Regions from separate parts of the Sulfitobacter sp. R86518 genome, predicted to be linked through region 1. Evidence: riboswitches for the same ligand, from Rfam matches in the RefSeq annotation. Region 1 holds a riboswitch; the other holds the start of a gene.

Region 1 (3,482 bases):
CGTGGTCCCGAAAACGCCGCGCCAGACGTGACCCATCAGATTGCTGGGCTTCAGCCCGTCGCGCAGGTCGCCGCTTTGCCATAGCCACAGGATGATCATCGGGAAGGCAAAGAACGACCGGTAGAACACCGCTTGGGCGGCGGGCACGGTTGCCGTCGCGATCTTGATGAGGGCCGCCATGACCGAGAACAGAAAGACTGCCCCCAGTTTAAGGGCGATGGCCCGGCCGGGGCGGTGCTCTGTCGTGGTGCTTTGCATGGCGCATGCTTGCGCCTGCAGGTTTCAAGTTGCAAGACCCCGCGTCAACTTGCGCGTCGTATTCCCGCCAACATGCGGAAAATCCAAGCGTTCCGCGCGACTTAGCCGATGATGCCGCGGTTCTCGCCAACCTGACCGCGGTGCAACAGCATATGGTCAAGCAGGACGCAGGCCATCATCGCTTCGCCCACCGGCACGGCGCGGATGCCAACGCAGGGGTCATGGCGGCCTTTGGTAATGATCTGCGTATCTTCGCCGGATTTGGTGATTGTCTTGCGCGTGGTCAGGATGCTTGACGTTGGCTTGACCGCGAAACGCAGCACGATGTCCTGACCGGTGCTGATGCCGCCCAGAATACCGCCCGCGTGGTTCGACGAATAGACAGGGCCGTCGGGGCCCATGCTGATCTCGTCCGCGTTCAGCTCTCCGGTCAGCATGGCGGCGGACATGCCTTCGCCAATCTCCACGCCTTTGACGGCGTTGATGCTCATCATCGCGGCGGCAAGATCGGTGTCGAGCTTGCCATAGACCGGCGCGCCAAGGCCCGCGGGCACGCCGCGCGCTGTCACCTCGATGATCGCACCGACGGAGGATCCGGATTTGCGCAGACCGTCCAGATACGCCGCCCACTCTTCTGCCGCTTTGGCGTCGGGCACCCAGAACGGGTTTTGTTCGATCTGGTCCCAATCGAACGCATCGCGGTCGATCTTGTGGGGGCCCATCTGCACCATGTAGCCGGTGATCTGCACATTCGGCGCAATCGCCTTGATCGCTTCGCGCGCAAGTCCACCCGCCGCCACACGCGATGCGGTTTCACGTGCCGAGGACCGCCCGCCCCCGCGATAATCGCGGATGCCGTATTTCTGGAAATAGGTGATGTCGGCGTGACCGGGCCGGAACTTGTCCTTGATGTCGCCGTAATCTTTCGACCGCTGGTCGGTGTTCTCGATCATCAGCTGGATCGGCGTGCCGGTGGTGACACCTTCGAACACGCCCGACAGGATGCGCACCTCATCCGCCTCGCGGCGTTGTGTGGTGTATTTGTTCTGGCCGGGTTTGCGCTTGTCCATCCAGTGCTGGATCATCTCTTCGGTGATCGTCACACCGGGAGGGCAGCCGTCCACCGTGGCCCCCAAAGCAGGCCCGTGGCTTTCGCCCCAGGTGGTCACGCGGAAAAGATGGCCAAAGCTGTTGATCGACATGGGCGGTGCTCCTTTGGCGGTGATCCTTAACGGGGGCTGCACCATGCCTCAAGGGGTTTCACCTTGCGCGCGGGCGACAGGCGTTCTACCGATAAGACACCTCGGGGGGCCTGACAGGCTGAGATGTGCGCGCACGGACCCGTTGAACCTGAACCGGTTAACACCGGCGGAGGGAAGGTCTGGATACACCTCCAACGCTTTCTGACGCCGCATTTTGGAGGATGCCATGAAGTATCTTACACTTGCTGCCACCACGCTTTTCGCCACGCAGGCATGGGCCGAGACGCCCGAACTGGTGGTCTATACCTACGACAGCTTTGTCGCCGAATGGGGCCCCGGCCCTGTGATCGAAGCGGCCTTCGAGGCGGAATGCGCTTGCGATCTGAAATTCGTAGGCATGGGCGATGGCGCGGCGCTGTTGGCGCGGCTCAAGCTGGAAGGCGCGCGGTCTGACGCCGATCTGGTGCTGGGTCTTGATACCAGCCTGATCGCGGCGGCCAAGGAAACAGGGTTGTTCGCGCCCGCCACAGTGAACGCGGATTATGACCTGCCGGTCACATGGGAAGACGACAGCTTTGCCCCCTATGACTGGGGCTATTTCGCCTTTGTCCATAACGCTGATCTGACCCCGCCCGCGAATTTTCGCGCGCTGGCCGACAGTGACCTCAAGATCGTGATCCAGGACCCGCGGTCCTCCACCCCCGGTCTGGGCCTGCTGATGTGGGTCAAGGACGCTTATGGCGACGAGGCCCCTGCGATCTGGGAAGGTCTGGCAGATAACGTCGTGACCGTGACCAAGGGCTGGTCCGAAGCCTACGGCCTGTTTCTTGAAGGCGAGGCCGACATGGTGCTGAGCTATACCACATCCCCCGCCTACCACCTGATCGCCGAAGAGGACGCGACCAAAGCCGCTGCCGCTTTTGACGAAGGCCACTACATGCAGATCGAAGTGGTCGGCAAGCTGGCGGGCAGCGACCAGCCCGAGCTGGCCGATCAGTTCATGCAGTTCATGGTATCGGACGCGGCGCAATCGGTGCTGCCCACGACCAACTGGATGTACCCTGCCGTCACGCCCCAAGGCGGGCTGCCCGAAGGCTTTGAACAGTTGATCGAACCGGGCAAGGCGCTGCTGATCCCAAACGATGACGTGCCCGCCCTGCGCGAGGAAGCATTGGCCGAATGGCTCTCCGCGCTGTCGCAATAAGCACGAAATCCGGCGTCAGCGCCGCCATTCTGGTTGCGGCGCTGATCCTTGCTGCGGTGGGGGCGGTGCTGTGGCGGGCCGAGTTCGGCAGCGGGCTTGGCCCGGCCGATTGGTCCGCGATCCGGTTTACTGTGCAACAGGCCGCGCTTTCCGCCCTGCTGTCTACCGTGCTGGCGATCCCTGTCGCCCGCGCCTTGGCGCGACGGCGCTTTGTCGGGCGCGGGTTGCTGGTCACGCTGCTGGGGGCACCGTTCATCCTGCCGGTGATTGTCGCCGTGCTGGGGGTGCTTGCGGTCTTTGGCCGCGCGGGCTGGCTCAATGCGGCGCTGGCGGCGGTCGGATTGCCCGGCATCACGATCTACGGGCTGCACGGCGTGGTGCTGGCGCATGTCTTCTTTAACCTCCCACTGGCCACGCGGCTACTGTTGCAGGCGTGGCAGACCGTGCCCGCGGAACGGTTCCGGCTGGCCGCACAGCTTGGCCTGACCCCGCGCGCGGTATTTCGCAGCATCGAGCTTCCCCTCCTGCGGCAAATCCTGCCCGGCACCGCAGCGTTGATCTTTGTGATCTGCCTGACCAGCTTTGCGGTCGCGCTGACCCTCGGCGGCGGCCCCCGCGCCACGACGATCGAGCTTGCGATCTATCAGGCGTTCCGTTTCGACTTTGACCTGAACCGTGCAGCCCTGCTGTCGCTGGTGCAGCTTGGGCTTGCGGGCAGCACCGCCGCGCTGGCGCTGTGGATCATCCCCGCGATCAGTCTGGGCGGCGGGCAGGACCGACCCCTGCACCGCTGGGACGCACGTGGTGGGCTGCAACGC
Region 2 (3,482 bases), 1.3 Mb from region 1:
GGGGCGCATCTTAGCCTCCTTGCATGGGGGCGAGCACTTCGATGCTGTCGCCGGAGGACAAGTGGTGGCTGGCCCGCAGGCTGGCGGGGATAAAGCTGCCATTGACGGCGGTAGCGACTTTCGCGCCGCCAAATCCTTCGGACTCTAGCAGGGCGGCAAGCGTGGGCGCCTCATTGTCGAGCGGGGCACCGTTAAGCTGTAGTTTCATGGAAAATCTCCGGTGTTTTGGCTTCAAGGATCAGGTCAGCCACCATGGTCGCCAGCGCGGGGGCGAGCAGGAAACCGTGGCGATACAGACCGTTGGCGCGGATCAGATTGCCCTGCCGTTCGATGCGCGGCAGGTTGTCGGGGAAGGCGGGGCGGCTGTCGACGCCGATCTCTAGGATCTCGGCCTCGCCAAAGGCGGGGGACAGTGCGTAGGCTGCGCTCAGCAGTTCAAGCACGGACCGCACGCTGGCATGGGCACCGGCGCGGCCTTCGACCATTGTGGCCCCGAGCATGTAAATCCCGTCACCGCGCGGTACGAGGTAGATCGGCACACGTGGGTGCAGCACGCGGATGGGGCGGGTGATCGCGATATCGGGGCAGGACAGCAGCGCCATTTCCCCTTTCACGCCGCGCAACTCAGGCAGATCGGCGCGCGCGTGATAGCCGCGGCAATCAACGACGAGGCCGCCTTGCGCCAGCGCTTCGGGGGCGGCCTCGCCCTGTTCGAAACTGGCCCCATCGGCCACCAGCCCGCGCCACAGCTCTGCCAGCGCAATGCGGGGCGACAGGTGGGCCTCGGTCTGGAAATAGAGCCCTTTGGCAAAGCGGTCGCCAAGGTCGGGTTCAAGCGCCGCAATCTCTGCACCCGTCAGGGTTTGGTGGCTTGTCGTGCGGCGCGCAAAGCGGGTCAGATCGCTGCTGTCCCGCGCCGGAGAGATCACAAGTGACCCGCGTCGGTGCAGCGATGTGGTGTGTTGGTCCCACCAATCCGCCGCCCTTTGGCCCAGCCGGATCACCGGTTCCTCGGCGCTTTCACCTTCGCAAAACGGGGCGAGCATGCCGCCAGCCCACCAAGAACACCCTTGCGGACCGGGCTGGCGGGCTCGGTCGATCAGATGCACGCGCATCCCGCGATCCAGCAAGACACGCGCGATACACAGCCCCGCGACGCCCGCGCCGATGATGGTGACCTGCGTCATGACCAGACCGCGTGGAAGTGATGCACTGGCCCGTGGCCCGTGCCGATATCGAGTTGATCCGCGGCGATGATGGCGCGGTGCAGATAGTCATGGGCGGCCTGTACCGCCGCGCCAAGGGGTTTGCCGTGGGCCAGCCCCGCAGCGATGGCCGCGGCGTAGGTGCATCCCGTCCCGTGGGTATTGCGCGTGTCGATGCGCGGCGCGCTGAGCCATGTGACACGCTCTGCGGTGACCAGTGCGTCGCTACAGATATTGCCCGCGCTATGGCCGCCCTTCATCAGCACCGCCTTCGGCCCCATCTTTAGCAACGCGCGGGCCTGCGTGACCATCTGGTCGGCGCTGTCAGCCTCGGGCTGGTTCAACAGGCGGGCGGCTTCGGGCAGGTTGGGGGTCAGCAGATCGGCGCGCGGCAGGATATCCGCGACCAACGCTGCGACGGCGTCTTCTTGCAACAGCGCATCGCCGGATTTTGCGATCATCACCGGATCAACCACGACGGCCCCCCGAAACGCGGAGAGCGCAGCGGCCACCGCCTGAATAATCTGCGGAGAAAACAACATGCCCAGTTTGATCGACTGCACCGAAAGATCGGACAGCACCGCATCGATCTGGGCCGCGACGATGGGGGCGGGGATCTCGTGTACCGCGCTGACGCTGCGCGTGTTCTGCGCGGTCACGGCGGTGATCACGCTGGCGGCATAGACACCATTGGCCGACATCGCCTTGATATCGGCCTGAATACCGGCACCGCCGCCGCTGTCGGAACCGGCGATGGTCAGGGAAATGGGGGTCGTCTTAGTCACATGCTCGCCTTTCGGTGGTGGGCAAGCAGACGCAAGAATGAGCTTTGTGGCGTGGACCCAAGGCCGTTGCACAAAGATACCCGTTCCCTACGCCGGTATTGCCCGGATCAGGTTCGACGGGTCGGTGCACGCACCTCTCAGCCCCCTAGGGCACCCCGACGGATAGATGTTGGAACTGCGGCCCCCGTGGGGGCGTGCAGCGTCGTTGCCTTAGGCGTAGCCAAGTTCGGCAAACGGTGCAAGCCGCAAAATATTCAACCAAGGGTGGCGATATTTTGGGCAAAACGGGCGCGGTTTGGACAGCCCTCCTGACGCTTGTCAGCCGAAACAACGCCTCGTAACCCAAAGCAACGTAACGTCACATTTCCCATATTCTGGGGCGTTAACCCTTTGGCATCAGCAAACTAGGGGTGATCGCGCAAAGACCCCGCGCGGCTGCGGTATCAAGTTCTGTTCTGCGGTATTGGCATCGAAATATCTTGCCCCTAGGCTGATTGACAGATTGAGTCGGATACCCTCGGGAGGAGGGGGCCGACACTCGGGAGGATGCGTTTTCTGGCCCGTTTTACGGGTCATTCCGGACGCGTCGCGACAAGCATTGGGAGGTGCTGCGTGACATCTGCAAAGATCACATCTGCGTCCTGCGCATGGGCATCCGTAGTTTTTGCGGTGCCTGTGATCCTGCGATCCCGAACAATCCAAAGATGTACAACAGGGAGAGAGACCACATGAAGAATATGACACGTTTTGCCAAGGCCGCTGTCGGGTCCTTTGCGGTATCCATGGCGCTTTCGGGCGTCGCGATGGCGCAGGAGTATGAGTGGCCGCGCATGCTCGTGATTGCCACGCCGGGCACGTCGACAGGCAGCTTTGCCTCGACCAACGGTTGGGGGCCTGCGTTGCAAAAAGAAACCGGCACCACCGTGCGGATCGTTCCCGAAGACAGCGAGCCCATGCGCTACAAACGTTTGACCGACCGCGAAGACATCGCGATCGCGTCGGTTTCCGCGTCGGAAATGGCGTTGCAAGCGGAAGGGGTCGGCGGCTACGCCTCGGCGAAACCCATGCCGCAGCGGATCTTGTGGCACCACAACGACACCCCTTGGGGCTTTGTTGTGGCTGGCGATTCCGAGCTTCAAAGCCTTGAAGACATCGGCAAAGGCGGCGTGCGCGTCACCTCGGGCGTGTTCTCGCCCGCGATTGTCTCTGCGATCACCCAGGCCCTGCCTGCCTTTATCGGCATGACGCCCGAAGAAGCACAGGAAAAGATCGAATTCGTCCCGGCCTCCAGCTACGGTGAAAACTGTCGTTCGGTTGTCGAGGGGAAGTCCGATGTGGCCTATTGCTCGCCGATCTCTTCCGTTCTGTCCGAAATGGAAGGCGCGCCGGGCAGCATTCGCTGGCTGCCGATGGATCCCGCCAACACAGAAGGTTGGGACGGCTACCTCAGCTACCGCCCCATGACGATCCCCTCGACCATCTCTATGGGGGT

Evidence for each region. A riboswitch is a leader RNA that binds a small molecule or an ion and turns the genes downstream of it on or off. The one in region 1 is predicted to bind thiamine pyrophosphate.
Region 2: another riboswitch for thiamine pyrophosphate. It lies ahead of thiD (bifunctional hydroxymethylpyrimidine kinase/phosphomethylpyrimidine kinase); the one in region 1 lies ahead of thiB (thiamine ABC transporter substrate binding subunit).

Annotation. Positions count from the first base shown of each region.
Region 1 covers NZ_JAXHCA010000005.1:31,825-35,306, reverse strand. The annotation lists gene SJY36_RS00905 (DMT family transporter) at 1-258, opposite strand, end outside; gene aroC (chorismate synthase) at 360-1,460, opposite strand; TPP riboswitch at 1,553-1,652, shown strand; gene thiB (thiamine ABC transporter substrate binding subunit) at 1,687-2,664, shown strand; gene SJY36_RS00890 (thiamine/thiamine pyrophosphate ABC transporter permease ThiP) at 2,640-3,482, shown strand, end outside.
Region 2 covers NZ_JAXHCA010000005.1:1,298,854-1,302,335, forward strand. The annotation lists gene SJY36_RS07250 (thiazole synthase) at 1-9, opposite strand, end outside; gene thiS (sulfur carrier protein ThiS) at 11-208, opposite strand; gene SJY36_RS07260 (FAD-dependent oxidoreductase) at 192-1,187, opposite strand; gene thiD (bifunctional hydroxymethylpyrimidine kinase/phosphomethylpyrimidine kinase) at 1,184-1,990, opposite strand; TPP riboswitch at 2,058-2,158, opposite strand; gene SJY36_RS07270 (TAXI family TRAP transporter solute-binding subunit) at 2,719-3,482, shown strand, end outside.